One region of the Telluria sp. LT1R51-2 genome, then DNA from elsewhere that is predicted to be linked to it. Evidence: predicted binding sites of a transcription regulator. Region 1 holds the regulator's gene; each other region holds the start of a gene.

What was found. The regulator sigma-54, encoded in region 1, starts transcription at its own class of promoters, with help from an activator protein. The targets are predictions, from matches to a motif close to TGGCANGNAANCTGCTTT.
Region 2: a site for sigma-54 is predicted at 4,728-4,745, ahead of AC56LH_RS08215 (PEP-CTERM sorting domain-containing protein). Genes of this name have one in related genera too.
Region 3: a site for sigma-54 is predicted at 6,780-6,797, ahead of AC56LH_RS08485 (flavin monoamine oxidase family protein). Genes of this name have one in related genera too.

The regions. Positions count from the first base shown of each region.
Region 1 is NZ_JCASIM010000002.1:226,551-236,761, forward strand. Features, by position in the region: gene AC56LH_RS19200 (DUF5694 domain-containing protein) at 1-34, opposite strand, end outside; gene AC56LH_RS19205 (enoyl-CoA hydratase/isomerase family protein) at 120-1,196, opposite strand; gene hpf (ribosome hibernation-promoting factor, HPF/YfiA family) at 1,295-1,651, opposite strand; gene AC56LH_RS19215 (RNA polymerase factor sigma-54) at 1,726-3,210, opposite strand; gene lptB (LPS export ABC transporter ATP-binding protein) at 3,225-3,980, opposite strand; gene lptA (lipopolysaccharide transport periplasmic protein LptA) at 3,977-4,525, opposite strand; gene lptC (LPS export ABC transporter periplasmic protein LptC) at 4,571-5,176, opposite strand; gene AC56LH_RS19235 (KdsC family phosphatase) at 5,182-5,718, opposite strand; gene AC56LH_RS19240 (KpsF/GutQ family sugar-phosphate isomerase) at 5,718-6,740, opposite strand; gene AC56LH_RS19245 (monovalent cation:proton antiporter family protein) at 6,840-8,819, shown strand; gene AC56LH_RS19250 (GGDEF domain-containing protein) at 8,823-9,941, opposite strand; gene AC56LH_RS19255 (MOSC domain-containing protein) at 10,057-10,211, opposite strand, start outside.
Region 2 is NZ_JCASIM010000001.1:1,862,592-1,872,802, forward strand. Features, by position in the region: gene AC56LH_RS08195 (bifunctional diguanylate cyclase/phosphodiesterase) at 1-1,414, opposite strand, end outside; gene AC56LH_RS08200 (MarR family winged helix-turn-helix transcriptional regulator) at 1,531-2,031, shown strand; gene AC56LH_RS08205 (ZIP family metal transporter) at 2,244-3,005, shown strand; gene AC56LH_RS08210 (ATP-binding response regulator) at 3,079-4,674, shown strand; gene AC56LH_RS08215 (PEP-CTERM sorting domain-containing protein) at 4,824-5,345, shown strand; gene AC56LH_RS08220 (c-type cytochrome) at 5,382-5,789, opposite strand; gene AC56LH_RS08225 (response regulator transcription factor) at 5,792-6,331, opposite strand; gene AC56LH_RS08230 (ATP-binding protein) at 6,318-7,667, opposite strand; gene AC56LH_RS08235 (SURF1 family protein) at 7,719-8,540, opposite strand; gene cyoD (cytochrome o ubiquinol oxidase subunit IV) at 8,549-8,935, opposite strand; gene cyoC (cytochrome o ubiquinol oxidase subunit III) at 8,932-9,570, opposite strand; gene cyoB (cytochrome o ubiquinol oxidase subunit I) at 9,563-10,211, opposite strand, start outside.
Region 3 is NZ_JCASIM010000001.1:1,925,192-1,935,402, reverse strand. Features, by position in the region: gene AC56LH_RS08520 (PEP-CTERM sorting domain-containing protein) at 1-69, shown strand, start outside; gene AC56LH_RS08515 (ankyrin repeat domain-containing protein) at 86-619, opposite strand; gene AC56LH_RS08510 (MFS transporter) at 678-1,886, opposite strand; gene AC56LH_RS08505 (LysR family transcriptional regulator) at 1,994-2,923, shown strand; gene AC56LH_RS08500 (TonB-dependent receptor domain-containing protein) at 2,953-5,106, opposite strand; gene AC56LH_RS08495 (c-type cytochrome) at 5,355-5,669, shown strand; gene AC56LH_RS08490 (hypothetical protein) at 5,758-6,489, shown strand; gene AC56LH_RS08485 (flavin monoamine oxidase family protein) at 6,846-8,432, shown strand; gene AC56LH_RS08480 (c-type cytochrome) at 8,429-8,833, shown strand; gene AC56LH_RS08475 (RidA family protein) at 8,872-9,381, shown strand; gene AC56LH_RS08470 (TonB-dependent receptor plug domain-containing protein) at 9,449-10,211, shown strand, end outside.

The sequences.
Region 1 (10,211 bases):
AGGTCATCGACAGCAGCAAGGCGGTCATGCGCATCGGGGCTCCTCATCGGTTCATGAAGCCACGATGTTTGCACCGCCTGCGCGAAAAGTCACGCGCAAACGGATATGCATGAAGAAGCTTATGCGAGATGGCGCAGCGGATGCGCATGCGCCGGCCACACCGGCGCGAAGAAGCGCGCGACCATCGCCTCGGTTACGAGGTCGAGCGATGGCGGATTCCATTGCGGCGCATTGTCCTTGTCGATCACGAGCGCGCGCACGCCTTCGAGCACCTCGCCGTGCTCGAAGTTGCGGCGCACGAGCGAGCGCTCCAGGCGCAGGCAGTCGGCGACATCGAGCGACGCGCCGCGCAGCAGCAGCTCGCGCGTCACGCACATCATCAGCGGCGAACGCTGACGCATCGCATTCAATGCCTTCTGCGCGAATGGCGCGTCGTCCCCCGCGAGCGACGCCATGATTGCTGCCACCGAGTCCGCACCGAAGTGCGCATCGATGCGCGCGCGATTGGCCTGCAATTCACTTTCGCCGGCGTGCGCCGTGGCGAACGCGCGGATTGCCGCCGGCAGATGCGCGCCCGGCGTCGCTTCGATCAGCGCCTGCAAGGCCGCCAGGTCGCTGACTGCCACGAACACGTCGGCCAGGCCCACGTACAGTGCGTCGGCCGCGCCGATCGTCAGGCCGGTCAAGCCCAAAAACATCCCCAACTGCCCCGGCGCGTGCGACAAAAAATGGCTGCCGCCGACATCGGGGAACAAACCGATATTCACCTCGGGCATCGCCATCTTGGTGCGCTCGGTGACGATGCGCAGGCCGCAATCGGGCCCGCCCTGCGCGATGCCCATGCCGCCGCCCATGACCACGCCATCCATCAGCGCGATGTACGGTTTCGGATAAAAGTGGATCAGGTGGTTCAGCGCGTATTCTTCGGTGAAGAAATCTTCGAGCAGTGCGCTGCCGCCTTGTGGCGAGGCGTTGCCGACCTCGTGAAAGAAGCGGATATCGCCGCCCGCGCACAGTGCTTTTTCGCTGCTGCTGGTGATCACGACCGCATCGACGGCGGCGTCACGCTGCCAGTCGAGCAGAATCGCGGTCAGTGCGCGCACCATGTCCAGCGACAGCGAATTGAGCGCCTTGGGACGGTCGAGGGTGATGATGCCGGTGCGGTTGGCGATGCGGGTCAGGACGTGTTCGGACATGGCGTGATCCATCGAAAGGAAACACGTATTTTACCGGCAGCGGGATGCAAAAAGGGCGTCCCGAAAAGACGCCCCTGGCGGTGGTGACCTGCGCTCGATCAGGCGGCAGCGACGTCTGCTTCGTCGACGTCCAGGCGTTTGATCGCTGTGCGGTTATGGTCTTTCAGCATCTGCTTGTGCTTCAGAATTTGTCGATCCAGTTTATCCATCAACATGTCGATCGCGGCATACAGGTCTTGCGCGACGCTCGCCACGTGCAGGGTCTTGCCCGACACCTGGACATTGATTTCAGCTTTTTGCCTTTTTTCTTTTTCGGTGAGGTTATCGACGGCCAGGAAGACGTGGGTATCTATGACTTGATCGAAATGGCGAATAATGCGTTCCAGCTTATTCTGAACGTATTCACGGATGGCAGGGGTTACTTCGAGATGGTGACCACTGATGGTGAGGTTCATACACACTCCTTTGAAGATGTCACGTCGCTTGCACCACACAGGAGCTGAAGGCACAGACTGTATGAGCGGCGTTGTTACAAGGCTTTGCGGAGACTGACGGGGGGGATCTTGAGCGCTTCACGGTATTTTGCGACCGTCCTGCGCGCAATGACCATGCCTTGTTCCCCGAGCATTTCCGCGATCTTGCTGTCGGATAATGGATTCTTAGGGTCTTCTGCTCCTGTCAATTGTGCGATGAGCGCACGGATTGCCGTTGAGGATGCTTCGCCTCCCGCCTCGGTGGCAACGTGGCTACCGAAGAAATACTTCAACTCGAACATGCCGTGCGGGGTCAGCATGTATTTCTGGGTTGTGACACGAGAGATCGTGCTCTCGTGCAGACCTAGTGTATCAGCTATCTCGCGCAAAACAAGGGGCCGCATGGCAACCGCGCCATGGCTGAAAAAGTTGCGCTGGCGCTCGACAATCGCTTCGGCCACACGCAGGATCGTGTCGAAACGCTGGCGCATGTTCTTGATGAGCCACTTCGCCTCCTGCATCTGCGCACCCATCTGGCTCTCGCTGCGGCCCTGCTTGAGCATCGTGGCGTACAGGCTGTTCACGCGCAGGCGCGGCATGACGTCCTGGTTCAGCGTGACCGCCCAGCCGTTCTTGGCGCGCCGCACGATCACGTCCGGCACCACGTAATCCGACACGTTCGATGCGAACGCCGCGCCCGGATGCGGATTGCACTGGCGGACCACGGCCTGCACTTCGCGCAGGTCTTCGTCATCGCAATCGAGCGCTTTTTTCAGCTTGCTGTATTCGCGCTGTGCGAACCAGGTCAGGTAGCCTTCGACGATCTTCAGTGCCATGCGGCGCGTCACCATCGGCACGCCCGGCATGCGCCGGATCTGCAGCGCCAGACATTCGGCCGCGCTGCGCGCGCCCACGCCCACCGGGTCCATGCTCTGCACCATCGCCAGCGCGCAGCGCAGTTCGTCCAGGTCGACGTCGAGTTCTTCGGGCAGGCGCGCGTGGATGTCGTCGAGCGGTTCTTCCAGGTAGCCGTTGTCGTCAAGCGCGTCGATCACCAGTTCGGCCAGTGCGCGGTCACGGGTTGACAGCAGCGTTTCGCGCACCTGTTCCATCAGGTGTTCGCGCAGCGTGATGGCGCATGCCTCCAGCTGCGGGCGGCCGTCTTCGTCGTCGCTGCTGCTACTCCCGGACGACGCGCCGCTGCTTTCGCTCCACTCGTTGTCGGGCCGGTCGCCATCGACCGCGCCGCCTTCAGCACCCTCGCCCTCGGCCGGTGCACTGCCCTCGCCTTCGGCCTGCTGGCCCGGCGCCGGCGGCGCCTCGCCCGGTGCCGGCGCATTGTTGATGGCGCCATCGGCCAGCAAGCGCACCGAATGATCGAGCGGGTCGTCGAGCCTTTCGAGCAGCGGGTTATCGCCCAGTATCTGCTCGATCTCCTGGTGCAGTTCGAGCGTCGACAGCTGCAGCAACCGGATCGATTGCTGCAGCTGTGGCGTGAGCGCCAGGTGCTGCGAAGTGCGGAGCTGAAGGGACTGTTTCATCAATTGAGTATGGCTTACATGCGGAAATGTTCACCAAGGTACACGCGGCGCACCGACTCGTCGGCGATGATATCGTCGGGTCGGCCGGATGCGAGCACCGCGCCCTGATTGATGATGTAGGCGCGGTCGCAGATACCGAGCGTCTCGCGCACATTGTGGTCGGTGATCAGGACGCCGATCTTGCGCTCCTTGAGGAAGCGCACGATGCGCTGGATCTCGATCACGGCGATCGGGTCGACACCGGCAAAGGGTTCATCGAGCAGCACGAAGCGAGGATTGGTGGCCAGTGCGCGTGCGATCTCCACGCGGCGTCGCTCGCCGCCCGACAGCGACAGCGCCGGGTTCTCGCGCAGCTTTTCGATCTGCAGATCGGCCAGCAGGTTGTCGAGCCGCTCGCCGATCTGCGCCTTGGTCAGCGACTTGCCGTCGACCTTCTGCAGTTCGAGCACGGCGCGGATGTTTTCTTCCACCGTCAGCTTGCGAAACACCGACGCTTCCTGCGGCAGGTACGACAGGCCGAGCACCGCGCGGCGATGGATCGGCATCCTGGTGATGTCGGTGCCGTTGATGCTGATCGAGCCGGCATCCGACGGCACCAGGCCCACGATCATGTAGAACGAGGTGGTCTTGCCGGCGCCGTTCGGGCCCAGCAAACCCACCACCTCGCCGCATTCGACATCCAGCGACACGTCACGCACGACCAGGCGCTTGCCATAGCTTTTCTGCAGGCCCTTGACGACCAGCGTGCTGCGATCGTTCAAGGCCGTCATTGCGTGCCTCCGGCCGGCGTGCGCTTGGGCGCCAGGATCAGCGTACCGCGCCCGCCGCCAACCTTGCTCTCGCCACTGACGTCATTGCGCACGGCGACGACTTCCTTGCGGTTGTCGTACGAAATGAACGGGCCGGTCATCTGGTTGGTCATCCGGTCGTTTTCGAGTTCCTTGACGATGGCGTTCGAGTACAAGCGCACCAGCTCCGTACGCTCATCGTATTCGATGCGTTCGGCCTGGCCCTCGACCCACAGGTTCGGGCCGCCGTCGCGCTTCTGGCGGAACGTGGCAGGCTTGCCGTTGGCCGCGGTGAGCGTCACGCTCATGTAGCCTTCGGGCGTATCCCTGACCACCGCGCGTTCGGCCTTGACCAGCAGCGTGCCGCGGGTCAGGATCACGTTGCCGGTAAAGGTGCGCACGCCTGCGACGCCATCGAGGTCGCCGTTATCGTATTCGAGAGCCGCCTGCTTGAGCGAGTCGGCCTTTTCGGCCATCGCGCTCAAGGAAAGGAGTGACAAGAAAGCGGCAGCAAAAAGTTTTTTCATGATGGTGCTGGTCCTGGGTTAACACGCGCGCATGGCTGGTGGCCTTCAGCGCTGGCGTGGCGGATAGACGATACGGCCGCGGCCGGACAATTTCATCTGCATGGTCGCATTGTTGGCCACCAGGCCGACGGCCTTGAGGCTGGACGCGCCAAGCTCCATGTCGATCGGCTGGTCGGTCTTGACGATTTCTTCGTCGGGCAATACGGTCATGGCCGACGTGCGCACGCGCAGCGCTTCGCTGGCGGGCGTCTTCGGGCGCTGCAGATCGACGTCGCCGAACAGTTCGACGCGGTGCTCTTCGTGGAAGATGCGCGCGCTCTTGGCCACCACCGTCATCGGTGGACGGCCCGGTTCGACGCCGCGCATGAGGGGCTGGTCGACATTCGACACGTCGCCTTGCGGGATGTGGGCCAGGCGCTTGCCCGACACCACGTAGCTCGGCTGGCCGTTGGGCGTCATCCGCACGAACGAGAAGTTCTCGACGATGTAATCCGGCTCGTCGGGCGGGCCGCCCAGTTGCGCATCGATGTTAGTCCCCTGCATCAGCTGCAGCAGCCAGAAGCTGCCGAAGGCGAAGAACACGCCGATCACGATCATCGCCAGCAAGTTCCAGCGATGCGAGGTGCGTTTGTTGGAGGCGAGTGTGGCCATGGCGCTCAGGCGAAATACGGCGCGAGCGCCTGGTCGTAGGTGCCCTGCGCGCGCATGACGAGGTCGCAGATCTCGCGCACCGCGCCACGCCCGCCACCGTTCTTGGTCACGTAATGCGCGCGGTGCTGCACGTCCGGATGACCTGAGGGCACGGCGACGGCAAAACCGACGCGCGCGAACAGCGGCAGGTCGATCACGTCGTCGCCGATGTAGCCGCATTGGTCGGCGGTAAAGCCGGTGGCCTCGAGCAGATTGGCAAAGCCGATGCGCTTGTCGTGGTTGCCCTGGTAGACATGCGAGATGCCCAGGTCGGCGGCGCGCCGGACGACGATCGGCGACAGGCGCGCACTGATGATCGCGGTCTGCACGCCGGATTTATTCAGCATCTGGATGCCCAGGCCGTCGAGCACATTGAAGGTCTTGGTCACTTCGCCATCGGGGCCGTAGGTCAGGCTGCCGTCGGTAAGCACGCCGTCGACGTCGAAGATCATGACCTTGATGCGCGCGGCGCGCTCGATGTGGGCCAATACGGGAATAGTCATCAAATCACCTTTGCGCGGGTCAGGTCGTGGATGTGCAGCGCGCCGACCAGCTGGCCCGCCTCATCGATCACGAGCATCTGGTTGATGCGGAATTCTTCCATCACGGCGACCGCGTCGACGGCCAGCTGCTCGGGACGTACGCTGCGCGGATTGGCGTGCATGACGTCGCGAATCAGCACGTTCGAAAAATCGTGCATGCGCTCGATCACGCGGCGCAAGTCGCCGTCGGTGAACACACCCAGCGGCCGGCCATCGGAATCGACCACGGCGGTCATGCCCATGCCCTTCTGGCTGATCTCGAGCAGTGCCTTGACCAGCGGGACATCCAGGCCCACCGACGGGATGGCATCGCCGGTGCGCATGACGTCGCGCACATGCGTGAGCAGGCGCCGGCCCAGCGCGCCGCCCGGATGCGACAGCGCGAAATCCTGCTCGCGGAAACCCCGCACGTCGAGCAGCGCCACGGCCAGCGCATCGCCCATGGCCAGCGTGACGGTGGTGCTGGTGGTTGGCGCCAGGTTGAGCGTGCAGGCTTCTTTCGCCACCGCGATATTCAGGTGGACGTCGGCCAGCTTGGCCAGCCGCGAAGCCGGCTTGCCGGTCATGGCGATCACGCGCGCGCCCAGGCGCTTCACGGCCGGCAGGATGTCGAGCAGTTCGGACGATTCGCCCGAATTGGAAATGGCGATCAGAATGTCATTCGCGGTCACCATGCCAAGGTCGCCGTGCGCGGCTTCGCCCGGGTGCATGAAGAACGCCGGCGTACCGGTGGACGACAGCGTGGCGGCGATCTTGCGGCCGATGTGCCCCGACTTGCCCATGCCCGAGACAACCACGCGGCCGGTGCCGGCGTAGATCAGCTGCGCGGCGTCGACGAAGCTGCTGTCGTCGCCCAGGCGCGCGTGCAGCGCCACGATGGCGTCGGCCTCGATCGCAAGCGTCTGGCGACCCAGTTCCAGCACGCGCTGCGCCAGGGTTTCGTCAAAACTTTTCAGCATTATTTGGTCATCAGTTACACTCATTCCAGAAGTATAAACGAATTGCGAAAGCAAAAAACTTGCCAGTCGTAACATTCGATGACAAGTACGCCTCGCCACCCCAACCGTCACCCGCTTCACCCCATGCATTCTGGTCTCGAACTCACCCTGTTGCTGCTTGGCTGCGCCGTCCTCGGCGTGGTCGCCTTTCGTACCCTGCAGCTGCCGCCGATGCTCGGCTACCTGGCCGTCGGCGTCCTGATCGGCCCCCACGCCCTGGCCCTGGCCGAAGACAGCCCCACCACCCACGCGCTGGGCGAATTCGGCATCGTCTTTTTGATGTTCTCGATCGGGCTCGAATTCTCGCTCGGCCAGCTGCGCTCGATGCGGCGCATCGTGTTCGGGCTGGGGCTCGGCCAGGTCGTGACGACCGTCGCTGCGGCCATGGGCATCGGCCTGCTGGCGGCGTACCTGATGCCGCACCTGACGCTGGCCTGGCAGGCCGCATTCGCGCTGGGCGGCGCGCTGGCCATGTCGTCCACGGCGATCGTCGTCAAGCTGCTTACCGAGCGCCTCGAACTCGAGAGCGAACACGGGCGGCGCATCATCGGCATCCTGTTGTTCCAGGATCTGGCGGTGGTGCCGCTGTTGATCATGATCCCGGCGCTGGCGCGCGATCCGGAAGACATGGCCATCACGCTGGGACTGGCCGCGCTCAAGGCCGGGCTGGTGCTGGCGCTGCTGCTGTTCTTTGGCCAGAAGCTGATGGGTCGCTGGTTCACGATCGTGGCCAAGCGCCGCTCGCAAGAGCTGTTCATGCTTAACCTGCTGCTCGTGACACTGGGGTCCGCCTGGATCACCGAGCAGGCCGGCCTGTCGCTGGCGCTGGGCGCTTTCGTCGCCGGCATGCTGATTTCCGAAACGCCCTACAAGCACCAGGTGGAAGAAGACATCAAGCCGTTTCGCGACGTGCTGCTTGGCCTGTTCTTCATCACGATCGGCATGCTGCTCGACCTGCGCCTGGTGAGCCAGTACTGGTGGCAGGTCACGCTGCTGCTGGGGCTCGTGGTGCTGCTCAAGGCCGGCCTGATCGTGCTGATGGCGCGCGCATTCGGCGCGCCACTGGGCACCGCGCTGCGCACCGGTCTCGCGCTGGCGCAGGCGGGCGAATTCAGCTTCGTGCTGCTCAGCCATGCATCCGGCTCGAAGCTGATCGATCCGTTCGTGATGCAGCTGGTGCTGGCCTCGATGGTGCTGTCAATGCTGCTCGCGCCCTTCATCATCGGCTACATGGACCGGATCGTGATGAAGGTCGCGGCCAATGAATGGATGATGCAGTCGCTGCAACTGACGCAGCTGGCCACGCGCACCATGACCACCCAGAAGCACGTGATCATCGCCGGTTTCGGGCGCAGTGGCCAAAGCCTGGCCACGCTGCTCAAAGAAGAGACCTTGCCGTGGTATGCCCTTGACCTGGATCCGGAGCGGGTGCAGAAGGCGCAGGCGGCCGGCGCGTCGGTGTCGTACGGCGATGCGGCGCGCCGCGAAAGCCTGATCGCGGCCGGCGTACACCGCGCAAGCGCGCTGGTGATCACGTTCGCCGACACGCGCCAGGCACTCAAGGTGCTGCACCTGGTGCACGAACTGGCGCCCGCCCTGCCCGTGATCGTGCGCAGCCACGACGATGGCGACATGGACGTGCTCAAGGCAGCCGGCGCGACCGAGGTGGTGCCGGAAGCCCTGGAGAGCAGCCTGATGCTCGCCTCGCACGCGCTGGTGACGCTCGGCGTGCCGCTGCGCCGCGTGGTGCACCGGGTGCAGGACGCGCGCAAGGGCCGCTACGCCACGCTGCGCGGCTACTTCCACGGCACGGACGACAGCGGTGCGGATCTCGAACATGGCCAGGTGAAGCTGCATTCGGTGCGCCTGCACGCGCAGGCCGGCGCGATCGGCGTGTCGCTGGGCGCGTTACGGCTGCAGGATGTGGCGGTGGAGGTCACGGCCTTGCGGCGTGGCGGCAAGGATCTGGCGCCCGGTCCGGACGTGCTGCTGGCATCGGGCGACGTCGTGGTGCTGCGCGGGGACAGCGAGGCGGTCAGCCGCGCCGAAGAGCGGCTGCTGTAACCATCACGCGAACCTGACGACCTGATTGCGGCCCGCAGCCTTGGCCTGGTACAGCGCCGCGTCGGCCGACGCGATCAGCTCCTGCGCGACGCCTTCGATGGCGTGATCGCGCTCGAAATCGGTCAGCGCCGCCACGCCGATCGACACCGTCACGCTCACCTGCTCGCCCGTGCTCAGGTCCACCGGCAAGCCGGCCACGCTCGTGCGGATGCGGTTGGCGACGATGCTGGCGTTTTCCAGGTCGGCGTCGATCAGCACCACGACGAATTCCTCGCCGCCGAAGCGGCACAGCGTATCGGACATCCGCAATTCGGCCTTGATGCGGGCGCACACCTCGCGCAGCACGTCGTCGCCGCCCTGGTGGCCGACCGTGTCGTTGACGCGCTTGAAGTGGTCGATGTCGATGTACATGCAGGACAGGCGGTAGCCCTGGCGCCGCGCACGCGCGATTTCTTCGGCCAGGCGCCGGTCCATGTAGCGCCGGTTGTAGGCGCCGGTGAGCGAATCGGTCAGGCCGATGTACTTGAGCATCTCGTTACTGATCACGTTCTCGAGGCAGATCGCGATGATCGAGCCCATGTGCTCGACGAAGTCGGTGCCCAGTGCCGGCGTGAACCGGCCCGGGTCCGCGCTGCCCAGATTCAGGCTGCCGATCAGGCGCTTGTTGCGCATCAGGGGCACCAGCGCCACGCTGCGCAGATTGGCCGGCGGCTGCGGGAACATCGCGCGGTGCTGGCCCGGCGCGTAGGCGCCCAGGAGAGGCCGTAGCTGCGATTCCGGTGCCATGTCAAAGCCAAGTTCGACCGCATGCTCACAGAAGATCAGGTTGGGCAGCGTGTCGAAATCGACGCCCAGGCGGTGCATGACCGTGTAGATATCGGCATTCTGGTCGATCAATGACAGCGTGACGATATCGAGGTCCGAGATCACCGGCAGCGTGCTGAAGATCGTGCCGACGAGGTCAGGAAAACTGCTGGCGCCGACAATCTGCAGGTCGAATGCCTGGTGGCGGCACATGATCTCGTGATTACGCTCGGCCTGTTCGAGCAGATACGCCATGCGTGCGCGCAACGTCTCGTTTTCCGCCATCAGTTCCCGCGACGAAATGCCCGGCTCGTGCATGAAGAATTCCTTTCAGCAATAACCGTAACATTACGCCATCCTCCCGGGCTTGGATACGAAAAACCGCCCCATCACGCAGGCGATTAGGCGATTTTGCGACAGTGTGGCGCGCTATCTAGAAAGCCAGCTCGACGTTCAATGGCTGGCCAACCCGCAGCGTCTGGTCAATGCCATCCTGCACGATCACGTTCATGCCCACCGTGACGGCGCCGTCCATGCGCGGGTTGGCGCGCCAGGCTTGCAGGATGTCGAGGGGATCGGGGCCGGGAA
Region 2 (10,211 bases), on a different contig from region 1:
TATACACGTCGGTGATCAACTCCGCGCCGTCGCGCGCGTGCATCGTCACCAGCGCGTGCTCCTCGCGCTGCTGGCGCAGCGACGCGCACAATGCATGCACCGCCGGCTGGTCGCAGTCCGCCCCGACGAGCAGTGCGAGCGGCTGGCCGCCCAGCTCGTGCGGCGGGTAGCCGAAGGTGCGCTCGCAAGCCGGATTGGCATAACCGATCGGGTAACCCGGTGCGCCTGCATCGACCAGAAGAACAGGATTGGCGCTGGACGCCATCGCCCGCTCATACACGCGCAGCGAACCCGTCGCCCGCTCGAGCGCGGCAGTGCGCTGCCTGACCAGGGCTTCGATGCGGCGCGTGCGCGCCACGCGCTGCTGGACCAGCGTAGCGGCGGTGACGCTCAGCACCAAGCCCAGCGCGAGCGCCAGCAGTTCGGCCGTGTGACGCCCGAAAGCGCGCGGCTGTTCGTCGATCACGACCTGCCAGTTGCTGCCGGCGATTTCGAAGGATTCGCTGTGCCGCAGCGGATTGTCGCCAAGCAGGCGAGATGCCCAGCCGCCAGGACCGGGAACGCTTCCATGCCGGTACGCCGTCACCATCTGCCCCGCCGTGTCCGGTCCATGCAGCGACAAGGCAACGGCGTCGTCGTCCAGCAGGCGTACCGCATGCAGAGTGCCGCCCACCAGCAACGCGACATCGATCACGACCTCGACGTGCCCGACCACCGCAGCACGGCGCGCCAGGACGTCCGCGGGGCGTTCACTGCCCCGGTAGACCGGCACGGTGATCAGGATGCCGCGGCGCCCGCCGCCGCCCTGCAGCAGCGTGACGAGCGGGCTGGCAACCGGCTCGCCGGCGTCGATCGCATTCTGGCTGACCCGTCGCAACGGCGGATAGGCCCATGCATCCGTGCCGAACACGATCGCGTTGCCGAGAATGGGCGCAACATAATCGTTGACCAGATACCGTGGACGCTCGCCTGCGCGCACCAGTGTGGCAGCACCGCCTGGGGCGCGTTCCCGGATCTGGAAGTCCGGCCAGAACGCCCGGCGTTCGGCCTCGAACGCCGGGCGCCCGGCGGCGCTGACGAAACGCTGGAACACGATCGCCTTCAGGTAACCGTGGTTCGCCACCAGTGGCAACGCGAAGGCATCGAATTCGTCGCGCGTGATCCGGTGTGACGCACGAAACAGCAGGCTGGCGGCGCGCGCTGCATCGACGGCCTCGGCAAACGCGCGTGTAACCGCCGCCACGCGCACGCCGGCGCGCTGCGCGAATTCGGCCTCGGCGCGCCGCGATTCCAACACCCGCACGCCACCGCACAGCGCCCCGGTGAGCGCCAACCCGAGCACGCAGGTAGCCGCCGCGGCCCTGGACAGGCTGCGTCCCGGCAAGGCCAAGCCTTTGTCGTATGCGCTGCGCATACACCAGATGCTAGCGCAGAACGGACGGCGCGGGCGCATCGCTCGCGCTGCACCGATGCAGAAGAATCTGCGGTGCGCTGATGCGTTTTGACAACGCTTGCTTTATCATCTCGCGCATGTCGCCCGAACCCCAAGCCACTTCCCCGCCCTTGCCAGCCGATGCCCCGCCCCAGCGCGTGCTGCGGCAGTTCCGTATCGTCTTCAATGCGGTCAAGACCCATTTTCGCCAGCTCGAACATGAATCCGGCCTGGGCGGCGCCCAGGTCTGGGCGCTGTCCGTAATCGATAGCCAGCCCGGGATCGGTGCAACGAGCCTGAGCCGCGCACTCGATATCCACCAGTCCACCGCCAGCAACCTGGTGCGCTCGCTGGTCGAGCGCGGTTATGTCAGCGCGGCGCGCGAAGGTGCCGACCGGCGCAGTGTGGCCCTGCGCGTGCTGCCGGCGGGTCAGGAAGTGCTGCGCCGCGCCCCGGCGCCCCTTGCCGGCGTACTGCCCAACGCGCTGGCCACGCTCGATGAATCGACGCTGCTGCGGCTCGAACAGGATCTGGGCAGATTGATTGCGCAGCTCGATGCCGATGAAGCGGCCGGCAAGATTCCGCTCGCCCAGCAGTAGCTGGAACCATCGGCAGAGGCTGGAAAAAAAAGCCCCCCGACGATGCGGGGGACGAAAAGAAGCGGCGCTGACCGCCTCTTTGCTGATCGGGGCAACCAGGTCGGGTGACCCGGTTACCACGTCCTCATCTTGCCTCAAAAGTATAATCAAGGCAACCTTATTTGTGCCAATGGACACACGGGGGCGCTGTAGCGAAACACACAGGATCAAGCATGGACATACCGGGTTGGTTGCAGGCAGGTGGTTGGGGATTGTTGGCCGGCGGCGCACTGCTGCTGGGCGCGGCGGCCGGCGTGCGCTATCAGGTGCCGCAGCGCCTCGTTGCCGCGATCATGGCGTTCGGCAGTGGCGTCCTGATTTCGGCGTTGTCGTTCGAATTGATGGACGAGGCGGTCGAGACCGGCGGGCTCGCATCGACGGCAGCCGGCTTCGTGATTGGCGCAGGCATCTATACGGGCGCCAACTGGCTGCTCGCGCGCAAGGGCGCCAAGCACCGCAAGCGGTCGATGCCACCAGAAGGCGCCGATCCGAAGGCCAAGGCCAGCGGCGCGGCCATCGCCATCGGCGCCCTCCTCGACGGGATTCCCGAGTCGATCGTCATCGGGCTGTCGCTGGTGGGCGGTGAAGGCGTGAGCATGGCGGTGGTCGCAGCGGTGTTCCTGTCGAACCTGCCAGAAGGATTGTCAAGCGCTGCGGGCATGAAGCGCGCCGGCCATTCGACCCGCTACATCATGGGCATCTGGGCAGCAATTGCCGTCGCCTCCGGCCTCGCGGCCACGGCGGGCTTTACACTGCTCCACGAATTTCCGCCCGAAATTCTGGCCGCCATCACGGCGGTGGCAGCGGGCGGCGTGCTGGCCATGGTGGTCGACACCATGATTCCCGAGGCATTCGAGGAAACCCACGATTTTGCCGGACTGATCGTCACGGCAGGGTTTCTTGCCGCATTTACGCTGAGCAAGCTTTCTACCTGAATCTGCCCGCCATTACTGTTTATAATCGGTGTTCCAGGCGACGTCACCTCCCCGGCGTCCCAACCCTCATCCCATGCTGATCATGCAAACCCAGTTTTCCGGCGGCACCTGGCGCGACGGCGCGGCGCCGCCCGTGCTGCGCTATCTGTTCGCACTGTTCCTGTTCCTCGTGGCGCTGGCCGCCCGCTTCATGCTGGTCGACCTGTTGCCGGCGCGCGGGTTCCCGTTCCTGTCGTTCTTCCCTGCCGTGCTGCTGGCCGCCTACCTGGCCGGTCTTGGGCCAGGCCTGATGACGGCATTCCTGAGTACCTGGGCCGCCTGGGCGTTCTTCATGGGTCCGCGTATGGCGCCAGCCGACATGGCGCACAGCGACCTGATCGCGCTGGTCTTCTTCGCGTCGATCCTGGTCGTCGACTGCCTGGTCATCGAACGCATGAACCTGGCCATGCGCAAGTTGCGCGCCACCGGTACCCGGCTGCGCGAAAGCGAAGACGCCCTGGTGGCGCGCCAGGCCGAACTGAGCGAAGCGAACCGGCAAAAAGACGTGTTCATCGCGATGCTGGCGCACGAGCTGCGCAATCCACTGGCGCCGATCCTGTCAGCAGCCCAGCTGATCGCGATGCGCGCGGGCGCCGACGAACCACTGGCCCGCGCCGCCGGCATCATCCTGCGCCAGGGCCTGCAACTGACGCGTCTGGTCGACGACCTGCTGGATGCGTCGCGCATCCACTCGGCCAAACTGACACTGCAGGTCGCGCCAGCCGACCTGCGCGACGTGATCGCCAGCGCGCTGGAAACCAGTGGGCCGATGATCGAACAATCAAGCGCGAATTTTCAGCTGACGCTGCCGCAGCCGCCGCAGCCGATTCCCGTACAGGTCGACAGTACGCGCATCGCCCAATGCGTGTCGAACCTGCTGCATAACGCTTTCAAGTTCACCGCCAGCCACGGCGACATCGGACTGGACGTCAGCACCGGGCTTGATGGCATGGCCCGCATCCGGGTCACCGACAACGGCCGCGGCATTTCGCCGGACATGCTGCCCCGCCTGTTCGACATGTTCACGCAGGAAGGCCGCAGCGGCAACGACGGCAATAGCGGCCTGGGCATCGGCCTGGCGCTCACGCGCGACCTGGTCGAACGCCACGGCGGCACGCTCAGCGCCCATAGCGACGGGCCTGGACGCGGCGCAGTCTTCGAGATCGCGCTGCCGCTGAACACCGAGGTCCAGGCGACAGCGGTCGCGGCGGTGGCACCGGCGGCGCCCGACGCGCCGCAGCAGGCACCATCGGTGCTGGTGGTCGATGACAATGTGGATGCGGCCGAACTGCTGCAGGCGCTGCTCGGATTGCATGGCTTCGCAGTGCAGATCGCCCATACCGGCGCCGCCGCACTGGCTGCGCTGGCGCAGCAGCGCTACCAGGTCCTGCTACTCGACATCGGCTTGCCCGACATGACCGGCTACGAGGTCGCCATCGCTGCGCGCACACAGGGTCTGCTGGACGACACGACCTTCATCGTCGCCCTGACCGGCTGGAGCGACGCCGAGTCACGCCAGCGCTCGGTCGATGCGCGCATCGACCATCACCTCAACAAGCCGGTGCAAATGGAAGCGTTGTTGAGCCTATTCGATACGCGAACCATGTCGACTAATCTTACAACTGTATGACACGAATCAAGGTCGATTGAATTAAGTACTTGTTGGTATTGAGGATTTTGAACAGGCACGGTCCGTGCTTAGTGGATATCGCAACAGCAATGTTCGCAATTCGATGTCACGTGAATGTTCATCCATCCTTGAATAGAACGGAGTGCTCTGTGAAACTGATCAAAAGCTTGAGGAATGTCGCCCTTGCCGCCATGCTGTTTTCCGCTGGCGTCGCCAATGCAGCGCTGTATCAGTTCCAGCTGACCGGGGATTACACGGCAAGCTGGCAAATGAACTCCACAGCCGACCCGGATTTTGCCTTCGATGGATTCCTGTTCTCGGTCTACGATGTCGAAGGCAACTTTCCCGGATCACTCGCTAACCTCGCAGACCTGACGTTCTATAACGCCGATGCAGGTGGTGGCTTTGAGATCATCGATTTCCTCGGCGATCAGGTACTGCTCGTGACTGACGGTCGCCAGTTGTATACCGGTCCCGAAAGAAGTCCGACTTTTCTCCTGGGCACGTTCGCGCTCAGCGAATTCGAGGGTTTCGGCAGCTACATGCTGACCGTGACCGACCTCGATGCCCTCCCCGGTCCAGGTGAAGTGCCGGAACCGGCAACGGCTGCGCTGCTGCTCGGCGGCCTGGGCGTCCTGCTCGCATCGCGCAAGCGGCGCCAGGCCAAATAATCTGCTTGCCGGCAAGGTCTGCCTGAGGCAGCCTTGCTATCGTTTCGGCGCTGGCGGCGTGGCCGCCACGCCCTGCGTGCGCAGGTAGGCCACGATCTCGCCGGCCTGCTTCTCGCTCATGAAGCTGAGAAAACGCATCTTGTTACCCGGCACGACCTTTTCGCTGTCGCGGATGAACGCACTTAGTTTCTGCTCGTCCCAGACAAATCCCGCGCTTCTGAGCGCCGGCGAGTACGCATACGCGGGCACGCTGCCCGCCTTGCGGCCGACGATCCCGTTCAACTGCGGGCCGAAGCCATTGCGCGCGCCCGCGCCAACCTCGTGACAATTGGTACAGCGCGCAAACAGCCGACGGCCGGCATCGACCTGAGCCTGGGTGGATGCGGCCAGCGCCTCAGCGCCCGGCCCCAGCAACAGCGTAAAACCGATGATGAGCGCGCGCATGTTCACTTGACCCGCTGTTTCTCAAGCTTGCGCGCGAGCGTGCGGCGATGCATGCCCAGCCGGCGCGCCGCTTCGGAAATATTGAAATCGGTCTCGGCCAGCACGGCATGGATGCGTTCCCACTCGAGTGTCTTGATCGACGTCGAGCGGTTGGTCACCTCGATCTCGGCGCTGCCGGCAATATGACCGAACGCTGCTTCGATATCGTCGGCATCCGACGGCTTGGCCAGGTACTGGACCGCGCCCAGCTTGATCGCTTCGACCGCAGTGGCAATGCTGGCAAAGCCCGTCAGCACCACGATGAGCATGTCGGGGTCATGCTCGTGCAGCAGTTGCACGCAGGCCAGGCCCGAGGTCTGGCCCTTGAGCTTCAGGTCGACCACGGCGTAGCCGGGATTGTGCTGCGCCAGAATGGCAGCGGCTTCATCGTGGCCGGTGGCGCCCAGCACGCGATAGCCGCGCCGCTCGAACGAACGGCTCAGCGTGCGGGCGAAGGCTTCATCGTCTTCGATGATGAGCAGCAGCGGCTCAGGGTTCGGCATCGTTCAGTTCCTCTTCCAGTTCAATGGCCGACATTGGCAGTCGCAGCATCACCACGGCGCCGCCTTCCGGCCGGTTGGTCGCCGTCACCGTGCCGCCGAGTTTGCGCACGACGTTCACGGCCAAAAACAGCCCCAGGCCACCACCGGGTTTGCCCTTGGTGGACTGGTAGGGTTTGCCGAATTGCGCCAGCATGCTGGGCGCAAAGCCGGGGCCACGATCGAGCACGGACAGCACCAGCGTGCGCTCGTCGATGTCCGCATCGAAGCAGACCCAGTCGGGCGAGGCTTCCAGCGCATTGTCGAGCAGGTTGTCGACCGTCTGGCGCAGCGCCGAGTCGCTCGCCACCGGCCAGTCGTCGGCGATGCGATTATTGTACGTGAAAGCGCGCACCGGGCGGCTGGCCTGCCAGCGTTCGACCAGACCATCGAGAAAGCCCCGCACCGTCGTGCGTTCGGCCGATTCGCCGCGCGCTTCGCCGGCCGACAGCAGGATGCCACTGACGATCGACTTGCAGCGCTTGAGCTGGGTCTGCATCTCGGTCAGTTCGCCCAGCAACTCGGGGTCGTCGCGAAACGCCGGCATGCGCTTCCAGTCACCCAGGATCACAGAGACGGTCGATAGCGGCGTGCCCAGTTCATGCGCAGCGCCGCTGGCAAGCAAGCCCATGCGCACGATGTGTTCTTCTTCGGTCGCGCTCTGACGCAGCGCCGCCAGTTGGGTCGCCTTGTCGCGCACATTGTTCGAGATGCGCGACACGAACAGCACCAGCAGCGCCGCATTGAGCGCAAAGCAGACCAGCAAACCCTGCACGTACAGGCTGCCAATGCCGCGCTCATGGTCGAACGGCAGCGCGAGCGGCTCGGCAAACGCGGCCAGGCCCGCCATGCACGTGATCGTGATGGCGACGATGCTCCAGGTCCACAGCACCTCGAGCAGCACGGCCGAGACGATCACCTGCAGAAGGTAAAGAAAGGCAAAGGGATTGGTGGTCCCGCCGGACAGATACAGCAGCACGGTCAGGCTCGAGACATCGACCAGAATGGCCAGGAACATCTCGCCGTTCGAGACCGGACGCCGTTCGTGCCAGCGCAGGTGACTGGCAATATTGAAGGCGATCAGGCAGGAGAGCACCTGCAGCATGTGCACCAGCGGCAGCGCGATCCCGAACAGCAGAATCGCGGCGGCGATGGTGGTCACCTGGCCGATGACGGCAATCCAGCGCAGCTCGATCAGCTGCAGCATGTTCTTGTGGCCGGCGGCGAATTCCACGTTTGCGGCTGCCGCCGATGGCGACGTGCGCGCCGCCCTGGCGAAGAAATCCAGCGGAGATTGCATCGAAATCCGTCCGTTCAATGCCCCGTGCGCGGCAATGCAGTCGGGGCGTGCTTAATCGTTGGCGGCGCGCGGGCGCTTCGCCTCGTAGCGGGCCACCCACCACCAGGCTGCGGCCACCATGAGGGCGAGAGCATACCAAGTCAGCGCGTACACGAGGTGATTATTTGGGAACGAGATGACGGTCAGGCCGCCGACGGCGCGCTGGGGGGCAGACGCCGGATCCTGATTCTTGCCGGCGTCGACGAAAAATGGCGCCGTGCGGGCCGGATCGAAGCCGCGCGCGGCGGTCAAGGCGATGACGTCGCGCGAGTACCAGCGGTTGCCGGCCGGGTCGTTGTCGCGCAGGAAGCCACCTTTCGGTTCGCTGATACGCAGCAGACCGGTCAGCTTCACCGGCTCGCCTGGGGCAGCGCAGGCATCAAGGCCGGCCGTGCGCGCCGGGAAGCGCGTGGCGATATCGCCCGACGACGGGATGAAGCCGCGGTTGACAAACACGATGTGGCCCTCGTCCGTGCAGAACGGCGTGAGCAGCCAGAAGCCCGCGCCCAGTTCGGACAGCGCCTGGACGGGTGCGGTGTATTGGTAGAGATAGTGACCCGACAGGGCAACGGCCCGGTATTCGTCGGATTCTTTGGAAATCTGCGGCCACTGTGCCACCGGAGGCAGCGCAGCAGGCGCCGCATGAACGCGTGCATCGACGCGTTCGATCAGGTCCAGTTTCCATTGCAGGCGAATCACCTGCCACGTCCCCAGAACTGCAAACAGCACGAGCAGCAGCAAGGCCAGCACCGCCACCAAACGTCGCACGAACGGCGAGCGCTGTGGCGGGGGCTGATCCTGCGCCGACAGGGTCGGCGGCTGCTGCGCGTGCATTACCACGGTCAGGTCATGTCGGAGGTGTTTTCAGCACCCATGCCCGGCATCATGTTGGTGTTCATGTGGTGCATGACCCAGATCGAGCCCGACATCACGATGACCAGCAGCACCAGCGTCAGCACCAGCGCCATCATGTTCCAGCCGCCTTCGGCCTTCGAATTCAAGTGAAGGAAGTAGACCATCTGGACCACCAGCTGGACCGCGGCAAAGCCGAGGATGACCCAACGGGTCGTTTCCGGGGCCAGCACATTGCCCATCACCAGCCAGAAAGGAATCGCGGTGAGGATCAGCGACAGCGCGAAGCCGATTGCATAATCCTTGCCACTGTAGTGGATCTGGTAGCTGTCATGACCATGATGACCATGGTCGTGCTCGTTATGATGATCGCTCATGGCAGCACTCCCATCAGGTAGACAAAGGTAAACACGAAGATCCAGACCAGATCCAGGAAGTGCCAGAACAGCGACAGGCAGGCCAGGCGACGGAAGTTTTCCGGCGTCATGCCGTGCTTGGACAGCTGCACGAACAGGGTCACCAGCCACACGATGCCGAACAGCACGTGCAGACCGTGGGTACCGACCAGCGAGAAGAACGCAGTCAGGAAGCCCGAACGCTGCGGACCGGCGCCAAGGTGGATCAGGTGCTGGAATTCATAGATTTCCAGCGACAGGAACGCCACGCCCAAGAGGCCCGTGACGACCAGCCACAGCTTGGTCTTGCCCACGTTCTTGGCTTGCGCCGAGATCATGGCCATGCCGAACGTGATCGACGACACCAGCAGGAAGCCGGTGTTGAGTGCGATCAGCGGCAGTTCGAACAGCTCGGCACCGGTCGGGCCGCCTGCATAGTTGCGGCCCAACACGGCGTAGGCAGCGAAGAGCGATGCGAACAGCAGGCAGTCGCTCATCAGGTAGAGCCAGAAGCCGAGCAACGTGCCCTGCTCCGGGTGGTGCTCCCGCGCCATGTAGCGCGCGGTCACTTCGGCGGGGGTCAACCCGCCTGTCATGGTTGCTTTAATGTCAGACATGGCTTTCCAGCATACGAGTACGTGCGGTTTCGGTCTTCAGGACTTCTTCGGCCGGAATGTAGAAATCGCGTTTGTAGTTGAAGGTATGGGCAATGATCGTACCGAGCAGGACGATGAAAGCACCGATGACCAGGGCCCACATATGCCAGATGATGGCAAAGCCGACCGCGCACGCCAGTGCCGAGATCACGAAACCGGCCCAGGTGTTCTTGGGCATGTGGATCGCGACGAAATCGGCGAGCGGACGCTGGTAACCGTTCTTCTTCATGTCGGCGAAGGTGTCGTTGTCGTGCACCACCGGCGTGAACGCGAAGTTGTAGTCCGGCGGTGGCGACGAGGTCGACCATTCCAGCGTACGGCCATCCCACGGATCGCCCGTGAAATCGCGCAGACGTGCGGTGTTGCGGTCACGGAAGCTGACATACAGTTGCATCAGCAGCGCGCCAATACCACCAGCGATCATCAGGGTGCCCAGGAACGAAATCTGGAACAGCCACTGGACCGACATGTCATCGAAGTGACTCACGCGGCGGGTGTAGCCCATGAAGCCCAGGATGTACGGCGGCGTGAACGCGACCCAGAAACCGATCGACCAGAGCCAGAACGACACGGTGCCCCAGAATTTGTCGAGCTTGTAGCCA
Region 3 (10,211 bases), on a different contig from region 1:
CTCGGGCTCGGTCTGGTTGCAGCCTGGTGCGCGCGCCGCCGCCGGCGTACGGCGCGCGGCGACGCCTGACAGCCGGGCGTCGCCGTCAGTTGGCCGGCGCCAGCAAGGCGGCGGTGTCGGTGGCGCCCATCTTCAGCGCTGCATCGTAGGCCGTCACGCCGGACGCGTCGCGCGCGGCCGGGTCGGCGCCGCGCGCCATCAGCAGTTCGGCGATGGCGACCCGGTTGAACATCGCGGCGAACATCAGCGCGGTCCGGCCCGACGGACCGGTCACGTCCGGCATTGCGCCGTTGTCGAGGAGCAGCGTCGTGATGGGCAAGTCGCCCTTGAATGCAGCGCCGTGCAACGGCATTTGCCCTGCATCGTTGATCGTGTGCGGATCGGCGCCGTGCTCGAGCAAGACACGTGTTGCGTCCAGATGGCCGTGGTAGCTGGCCAGCATCAGCAGGGTGTCGCCTTTTTCGTTGCGCAGGTTCGGCGGCAGGCCGCGTGACAGGAAGGCAGCGAGGTGATCGGCGTCGCCTGAGCGCGCGTACTGGAACATATTGCGCGCCATGTTCAGCGCGGCCTCGTCCAGCTCTGCTTTCGTCGGCGTTGCCTCGTGGTCGTTGGTGTGCATTGCATGCTCCGGATCGAAATAAAGGTTGATTAAAACATATCTCAATCCGGCGCGTGGTCTACACGCTCTGGCGTGCGGCCCCATGCCTGGTGGATTCATGGAGCCAGACTGGCAGCGCCAGCGCCGGCAGCAGCACCCCGACCAGCAGCGCCGCGTGCCAGCCGTGGGCGGCGTACACCCAGCCGCCCAGCGCAGAACCCAGCGCGCCGCCGGCAAAGAACAGCGCGAAGTACAGGCCATTGAGGCGACTGCGCATGTCGGCGCCCAGCGCGAACAGCGCGCGCTGACCCAGCACCAGGTTGGCGGCCACCGCAGCGTCCAGTGCGATGGCGGCCACTGCCAGCAAACCGAGCGCGACCGGCTTGGACGACGGCGCAAACAGGGGCAGCAGGAAACTCAGCGCACCCACCACGAGCGCGACGGCGGTGGCTGTCAGCGTGTGGCCGGCATCGGCCAGGCGGCCGGCCACCGGCGAGGCCACGGCGCCGGCCATCCCGACCAGCGCAAACAGCGCGATGCCATTTTGCGTGAGGCCAAACGCCGGGCCGGCCAGCGCCTGCGGCGCGACGGTCCAGAACAGGCTGAATGCGCCAAACAGGCCGGCGTGATACAACGCGCGCCGGCGCAGCACCACGGTCGTGGTCAACAGCGGCCACAACGAGCCGATCAGGCGGCGGTACGGTTGCGTCGCCGTCGGCTGGCGCAGCGGCAACTTAATATGCAGCAGCACGGCCAGCAGGGCGACCAGCGCAGCGGCGATGCCAAACACGGTTTGCCAGCCACCCAGCCCGGCGAGCACGCTCGCGACCGGGCGCGCCACCATGATCCCGAGCAGCAGGCCGCTGACGACCTTGCCGACGACCTGGCCGCGTGTCGCCTCCGGCGCCAGATGGGCGGCAAAAGGCACCAGCACCTGGGCCACGACGGCGCCCAGGCCGATGGCCAGCGCGGCCAGTAGAAACGCCCATGCCGTGGTGGCGGTGGCCGCGACCACCAGTGCGCCGCTCGTGACAAACAGGCCGGTGACGATCAGGCGCCGGTTTTCCAGCAGGTCGCCCAGCGGCACGATGAACAAGAGTCCCAGCGTGTAGCCGATCTGGGTCAGGGTGACAATCAGACCAGCTGCTGCGGGCGGCAAGCCCAGCGCAGCGCCGATCGGGCCGACCAGCGGCTGCGCATAATACAGGTTGGCGACGATGATGCCGGCGGCGGCCGCCAGCAGCATGACCGTGCCGGACGAGATGGAGGGTGATTTGGGGGTATTCATGGCGAACTCCATGGGATTGGTGAGGTAATGCCGCCATGGTAGGCAATGTGCGCGCAAAGATAATCAGGGCATAATGCCCTTATACCATTCACTTTATATGAACAATCATGGACAAGGTGAAAGCGATGCAGACGTTCGTGCGCATCGTCGAGGCGAACAGTTTCACGCGGGCTGCCGAGTCGCTCGACCTGCCGCGTGCGTCGCTGACGGCCACGCTGCAGAATCTCGAGCGCTATCTGGGCGCCCAACTCCTGCAGCGCACCACACGCCGGCTGTCGCTGACGCCCGAGGGCGAGCGCTACTACGCGCACTGCAGCGCCATCCTGGCCGCCATCGATGACGCCGAAGCCGACTTTCTGGGCGAGCAAGCCGGCCGGATGCAGGGCCGGCTGCGCATCGATCTCCCCGGCTCGCTGGGCCGCGCGATCGTGCTGCCGCGCATTGGCGAATTTCGCCAGGCCTATCCGGCGCTCGACCTGACCATCAGCATGGGCGACCGCCTGGTCGACCTGACCGCCGAAGGCATCGATTGCGCATTGCGGGTAGGCGACTTGCCCGACTCGAGCCTGGTGGCGCGCCGGATCGGTCTGATGCGCTTCGTGATTGCCGCCACGCCCGGCTACCTGGCGGGACGCGGCACGCCTGCGACGGTCGCTGAATTGGGCCAGCACGATGCGATCGTGCATTTCTCGGGCCGCACCGGGCGCGCCTTCGAGTGGACGCTCGCAGGGGAAGATACCGCGGAGGGTGTAGTGCGTGTGGCCATCGATGGCGGCCTCGCCGTCAACGACGCCGAAGCCAACCTGCTGTGCGCGCTGCAGGGACTGGGCCTGGCGCAACTGGCACGCTACCAGGTGCGCACGCATGTGGCGCAAGGCGCGCTGGCCGTGGTGCTGCCCGCCCTGTGCCCGACACCGATGCCGGTGTCCCTGGTGTACCCGCGCGGCCGCATCGCCAATCCGCGCCTGCAGGCGTTTGCCACCTGGCTGGCGGGAGTGTTCGAGGCCGACCCCGACCTGCGCCTGGCGCAGGACTAGCGTACGACACGCGCCGGGTCAGCCGATGCTTAGAAGTCCACGTTCATCGACAGCCACAGGCGGCGTCCGTCGAAATTGTTGACATACACGCTGCCGTAGGTCGGCGCCGCTGCCGGCGCCGTGCGATATGGCCGGTAGTCGATGAAGTCCTTGTCCAGCAGATTGTAGATGGCGGCGTTCAGTGTGATGGCGGGCGTGACCTGGTAGCTGGTGCCAAGGTGCAGCATCGTGTAGCCCTTGAAGTCGCCCAGCGCCTCGCTGGCCGCACGGGTCGCGGCCGACGTCCCCGGATCGCGGAAGCGCTCGCTGCGGTATTCGGCGCGCAGCCACGTGTTCCAGTCCGGCGACACGTCCCAGGTCAGGCGCGCGTTGAACGCGTGCTTCGGCGTGTCGGACAGCGGCTTGCCGGCATTCTCGCCGCTTTCCTGTTCGCTGTCGGTGTACGTGTAGTTGGCGCTGGCGGCCCAGCCCGCGGCCAGCGGGAAGCGCGTGGCAAATTCGATGCCGCGCGTGACGGCCTCGTCGACGTTGATCGACTGGCCGAAGGCATCGACGTTCGGCCAGTTGCCGAAGCTGACGCAGCCCGGCCGGTTCGGCGCCGGGCGGTAGGTGCAGTTGATGAGGCCAGTACCGCTGGTGATCTTGTCCTTGAAATCGTTGTTGAAGACCGTGGCATTGGCGGTCCAGCCGGCGCCATTGTCGAAATAGGCACCCAGTTCGGACGTGACGCTGGTTTCGGGCTGCAGGTTCGGGCTGCCCACGAGCGGGATCGTGCCCTGACCACCGAAGCCGTTGATGCCTGGCGTGAGCTGCTCGACGCGCGGGGTCTTGTAGCCCTTGCTCACGCCGCCCTTGACGGTCCAGCGGGGCGAGGCGCTCCAGACCAGGTAGCTGCGCGGGCTCGTCTGGCCGCCGAAGATGCTGTGGTCGTCGTAGCGCGCGCCGACCGTCAGCGACAGGCGCTCGTGCAGGCGCCATTCGTCTTCCACGAACAGTGCTTTCTGCGTGAACGCGAACGCTTGCGGCGCGACGCCGTCGATCATTTCGGCGTCCCAGTGCTGGGCGCCGATGGTGGTCAGGTGCTCACCCCACGGCACCAGCAGCTTGGTGTCGAACACCTTGCTCTCGACTTCCAGCGTGCGGGCAGTGCCCGGCGTCGCGCCCGGCGTACCCGGCGGAATCGTGCGGCCGATGGTTTCCGTATTGTTCACCATATAGCTGCTGTCCCAGGTGCCGAACGGCAGGCGCGCCTTGTACGACAGCGTCGTCTGGTCGCGGTTGTAGTTCTGCTCCGGCCCGTAGCCGCCCGTGCCCAGCGTGCCAAGCTGGCCGCGCGTGTTGTCATACGTCTGGCGCGTCCTGTCGGCGTCGAGCATGAACTCATGGTTGCGGTGCGGGGTGAACGCCAGGCGCGCACCCAGGTTGTCGATCTGCTGCTTGACCGGGTTGGCGTTCTGCGTCAGCGGCCGGGCCGGGTTGATCTCGTCATACGCAATGTTTGCCTCGTCACGGCGCAGCGTGCTGCCGCGCAGCGACAGACCCAGCACATCGGCCGCAAGCGGGCCGCTCAGGTAGAACTTGGCGCCCTTGAGGTCGCCGAATTGCGCGTCTTCCTGCAGCGTGTAGTCGGCCGCCACCGAGCCGGCCCAGCGCTTGCCGACCTTGCGCGTGATGATGTTGATCACGCCACCCATCGCGTCCGAACCGTACAGCGTCGACATCGGACCGCGGATGATCTCGATGCGCTCGATGGCGCTCACCGGCGGCATGAAGCTGGTCGAGGTACCGCCGAAGCCATTCGGCGTGACGTTGCCGGCCGCGTTCTGACGCCGGCCGTCGATCAGGATCAGCGTGTAGTCGCTCGGCATGCCGCGGATGCTGATGTTCATGCCACCGGTCTTGTCGCCGGACGCGCCGACGTCGATGCCTTCCACGCTCTCGAGCGCCTGCGCCAGGTTGCCGAAGCGCTCTTTCTGAAGTTGCTCGCGGGTCAGCACCGTGATCGATGCGGGGGCTTCGCGAATCGTCTGCTCGAAGCCGGACGCCGTCACGACCACGGTGGGCATCGTCGCGGGCACGTCATCAAGCATCGCGTCAGCAGCGAAACCGGCAAGCGGCATGGCGCCAATGGCCAGGCTCAGTAGGGTGCGGGCAAACTGCGGGGCAGGCAAACGGTGGGTCATTGTTCAGGCATCCTTTTTATCATTGTCAGCAACGTTCAGCGTCAGTACGTTAAAAGACGTAAAGATCGCGAAACCGCGCCATTCTAATCACAAATGCGAATCATTCCCATTCAAATTTTTTGATGGGCGTGTCGGATGCTGGTCATGCACCCCTGCGCTGCCCATGCCAGCGGGGTTTCCCGCTATGATGTCGGGCGGTACCTGCCAAGAGTGCCGGCCCCTGCGATCAACCCAGCCACTGGAGCATCATGAAGACGTACCTGACCCTGACCCTGGCGGCGACCCTCGCCGTCGCCGCGATCCCCGCCGCCCACGCGAACCCCGACCTGGCCAAGGCCAAGGCCTGCATGGCGTGCCATGCCATCGGCGCCAAGCTGGTTGGCCCGTCCTACAAGGATGTCGCGGCCAAGTACGCCAAGGATGCTGGCGCCGAAGCGCGTCTCGTCCAGAAGATCCAGAAAGGCAGCAGCGGCACCTGGGGCCCGATCCCGATGCCGGCCAATCCGCAGGTCACGGAAGCCGACGCCAAGGTCCTGGCGAAATGGATCCTGGCGCAGAAATGAGCCACCGGCGGCCCTGATCCAGGCCGCCGTGGCCGTGCCTGGCGCGTTCTTTGCATACCAGCAAGGAACTCAACGCCAGGAGCGGCCGATGTTCTTGCACAACGACGTCATCGAATACCTCGATCCTCCCGCCCATCTGCTGCGGATTCTCTGGATCGACGATGCGCAGTCCATCGCCTACACCTTCACCCTTCGCTGCACGAGCGCCACGCCGCGCAGCATGCCCCTGCGCGTGCTGGTGGCGGACGTGTCGGCGCGGCGCGCGCGCTTGCTGCTGACCGATCCGTGCCGCGCGCCGCGCGCCGATGCCCCATCCGGCAAGCATCGCCTGCTGCAGATGAAGGCGTGGGATGCCGTGACGGCGCTGCACCGCGACGTGCCGCAGTTGTATCTCGCGCGACCGCGCGCGGCCATGCTCGCCGCTTATAGCCACGCCCATGCAATGTCCGTTGCCACCCTCATGCGCTACCTGCGCCGCTACTGGGAGCGGGGCCAGACGATCGATGCGCTCTTGCCCGATTACGCCAATTCCGGTGCTCGCGGCAAGACGCGCGTGGCCAGCGCCGGCGTCAAGCGCGGCCGCCCGCGCAAGGCCGCAACGAGCAGCGCCAGTGCAGGCACGAATACCGATGCCGCGCTGCGGGCGCTGTTCGTGGCCGCTGCCGCGCACTTTGCCGCTACCCATCGACGCTTCTCACGGCCAGCCGCCTACCGCCAGATGCTGCGCGATCACTTTGCCGGCAGCGCGCCGGGCGACATTCCCAGTTACGGTCAGTTCAATTACTGGCTCACGCGCGACGGCATCGATCACACCCATTGAAGTGCGTATTTACGCCACAACAGTGCAGTGTCGATTTGGCATGCTCCCGGCGCGTGCGCAGCCTCTTGCTGCGATCTGACCCTGGTACCAATTACGTTGCGACAAATAATGTCCGGGCGCGCCACGGGGCGCGCATCGCATTGTCGGACGTCACGCTTGTCAATACGAATAACAGGCTGTGGTAGCTGACGGTTATTCGGTCAGGAAGTCTTACAGCGCGCTTACGTTCGGCAAAGCTACCGATAAACTTTATTTTAAGAACTTTCGTATTGACGATGTTGACATCCACTTGGCACGCGTATTGCTGATAAGCCATCAGTTGCAAGGCCTTTCAGTGACACCAAGTGGAGGTAGAAATGAAACGTTCGACACCGTCGTTGACCCGACGTGAGTTTTTGTACCGCGCCGCCGCCGTTGGCGGTTCGGCGCTGTTGATGGGTTCAATGAACGCCTGGGGCATGGGGATCGCGTCCCGGACCACGACCCCGCCGGTGCTCACGGGCAGCGGCAAGGGCAAGAAAGTGGTCGTGCTGGGCGCGGGCCTGGCCGGCCTGACAGCGGCCTACGAACTGGGCAAGCTTGGCTACGACGTGCAGGTGCTTGAGGCGCGACCCGTTGCGGGCGGGCGCTGCCAGACGGCGCGCAAGGGCTTCTCGCTGCACGAACTGGGCGGCGAGGCGCAGCACTGCCGTTTCGATCCCGGCCAGTACATCAACCACGGCCCGTGGCGCATTCCGCTGGACCACCAGTCCACCCTCTACTACGCGCGCCAGTTCAAGGTGCCGCTCGAAGTGATGGTCAACGAGAATGACCACGCGTACGTGTATCTCGAGAATGGCGGGCCGCTGTCGCAGCAGCGCCTGCGCGGCGCCCAGATCAAGGCCGACATGCGGGGCCACGTTGCCGAGCTGATGGCCAAGTCCGTCACCGGCCACCAGCTCGACACGCAACTGACAGGCGACGACCAGCGCCTGCTGCTCGATTACCTCAAGCACGAAGGGGCGCTGGACGCGGGCGACCTGGCCTACAAGGGCCGCAGCGGCCGTGGCTTTGCCACCAACCCCGGCGCCGGCCTGGTGCCGGGCGCCGGCACGGCGTCCGATCCGCTGGCGTTTCACGATCTGCTGGCCGCCCGGGTCGGCAAGGTCTACAGCGCGGTGCAGGAGTTCCCGATGCACGCCACGATGTTCCAGCCGGTCGGCGGCATGGACGCGATCCCGCGCGCATTCGCCCGGCGGCTGGGTGGTGTGATCCGCTACCACGCCGAAGTCCAGCGCATCCGCCAGGCTGACGACAAGGTCACGATCGACGTGCGCGACACGGCCAGCGGCGCGCTCTCGCGCGTCACGGCCGACTATTGCCTGTGCACGGTGCCGCTGTCGGTGCTGCGCATGATCGACACCGATTTTTCCGACGGTTTCAAGGCGGCAATCAAGGCCGTCCCGTATGCGCCGGTCGGCAAGATCGGCCTGCAGATGGGGCGCCGCTTCTGGGAAGAAGACGACCACATCTACGGCGGCCACGTGCTCACCGACCTGAAAGGGATCAACACGATCTCGTTGCCGTCCGGCGGCTGGCAGCAGAAAAAGGGGGTGGTGCTGGGCTACTACCACTACGCGCTGGATGCCATTGAAGTGAGCGGCATGACGCCCGCCGAGCGGACCGAGTTCGCGCTCGCGGCCGGCGAAAAGATCTTCCCCGCCTACCGCACAAACTTTGAAAGCAGCTTCTCGGTTGCCTGGCACCGCGTGCAGTACAGCCTGGGCGGCTGGGCCGAATGGACCGAGGCTGCGCGCAAGAGCGCGTATCCGGTCCTGCTGGAGGGCGAGCGCAGGGTGCTGCTCGCCGGCGAACACCTGAGCTACCTCACTGGCTGGCAAGCCGGCGCCATCGAATCGGCGTGGCAGCAGGTGGACGCGCTGCACCGGAGGGCCAGCGCATGAAGACCGCGATCCTTGTTCTGGCCAGCGCCTGCCTCTGGGGCGGCGCAGCCCAGGCCCAGACCGCCGCGCCGGCAGACGGCAAGACCCTGTTTGCCAGGAACTGCGCCGCTTGCCACCAGGTGAATGGCCGCGGCATTCCCGGCGCGTTTCCGGCACTCGTCGCCAGCGTGGTCGTTACCGGCGCACCCGACGAGGTGGCCGACGTGCTGCTCAAGGGCCGCGGTGGCATGCCCGATTTCAGCGCCAGCCTGGACGACGCCGATATCGCCGCCGTGCTGACTTACGCGCGCAGCAGTTGGGGCAACCACGCGTCACCGATCGCGGGCGCCGACATCGCAACGCGCCGCGCGCTGCTGCAGGTCGCGCCGGCGGGCGACAACCGCTTCGGCAACAAGCACTGATGCAGTTTTCTTTTTCCACGCTCACGAAAGACGATCCGATGACACTCGCTGCTTTCCGTTCCACCACCTGCCTGGCCGCCGCGCTGCTGCTGGCGCCCGCCATCGCCAGCGCCGCAGCCACGGACATCGTGCGCCACAAGATCCCGAACTCGGATTTCCCCATCGCCCTGGCGGTGTCGGTGCCGCCCGGCGTCACCATTCACTTCATCAGCGGTCAGGTGCCGCCCGTCGTCGACAAGGCGGCTGGTGCAGACACCATCGCAGCCTTTGGTGACACCAAAACGCAGACGGTCGGTGTCCTGCAGAAGATCAGGGAGATCCTGGCCGGCATGGGGCTGGGCATGGGCGACGTCGTCAAGATGCAGGTGTTTTTGGTCGGCGATCCGGCGCACGGGGGGCGGGCCGACGTCACCGGTTTCATGGCCGGCTACACCCAGTTCTTTGGCGGCGCGCAGCCCAACCTGCCGGCGCGTGCAGTGATGCAGGTCGCGGGCCTGAGCAATCCCGGCTGGCTCGTCGAAATCGAAGTCGTGGCAGCAAAGAAATAAGTGGCGCGGCGCTCGCCCGGCCGCGTCATCCATACCAATAACGCGTTACGCCAACCAGGGATCCACCATGTACAAGACCATCATTCATACCAGTGTCGCAGCTGCCTTGCTGTCGTGGGGCGTGGCTGCCCACGCCGCCGACAAGGCGCCCGAGCCAGCTGTCGACACGCCGGCTGCCGCCATCGCACCTGATGCGCCCGTCGTCGCCGGTACCGGCGTCGTGATCGTCACGGGTACGCGCGCCGCCGGCCTGACGGTTGCGGACAGCGCCTCGCCGATCCAGGTGCTCGACGCGTCGTCGCTGGCCCGCACCGGCCAGCCCGACCTGATCCAGGCGCTGGCCCAGAACCTGCCGTCCCTTAATGCCCAGGCCTTCGGCAGCGACATGGCGGCCATGACGCTGTCGGCGCGCCTGCGCGGGCTGTCCCCGAACAATACGCTGGTGCTGGTCAACGGCAAGCGCCGCCACGGCACCGCCAACCTGGCCGTGCTGGCCGGCGCGTTCCAGGGTGGCGCCGCGGCCGACCTGAACTTCATTCCGGTGGCCGCCATCGAGCGCGTCGAAGTGTTGCAGGATGGCGCGGCCGCGCAGTACGGTACCGACGCCATTGCCGGCGTCATCAACATCATCCTCAAGTCGAATTACCGTGGTGGCAGCGCGAACGTGAATGGCGGCGGCTACATGGACGGCGGCGGACACACGGGCGACGGCATGGTCAATCTTGGCCTCACGCCGTTCACCGACGCTTTTCTGTCGCTGACGGCGGAAACGAAGTACCACGGCTTTTCGCAGCGCGGCGGCATCGATCCACGCGTCGTCGATCCGGCCA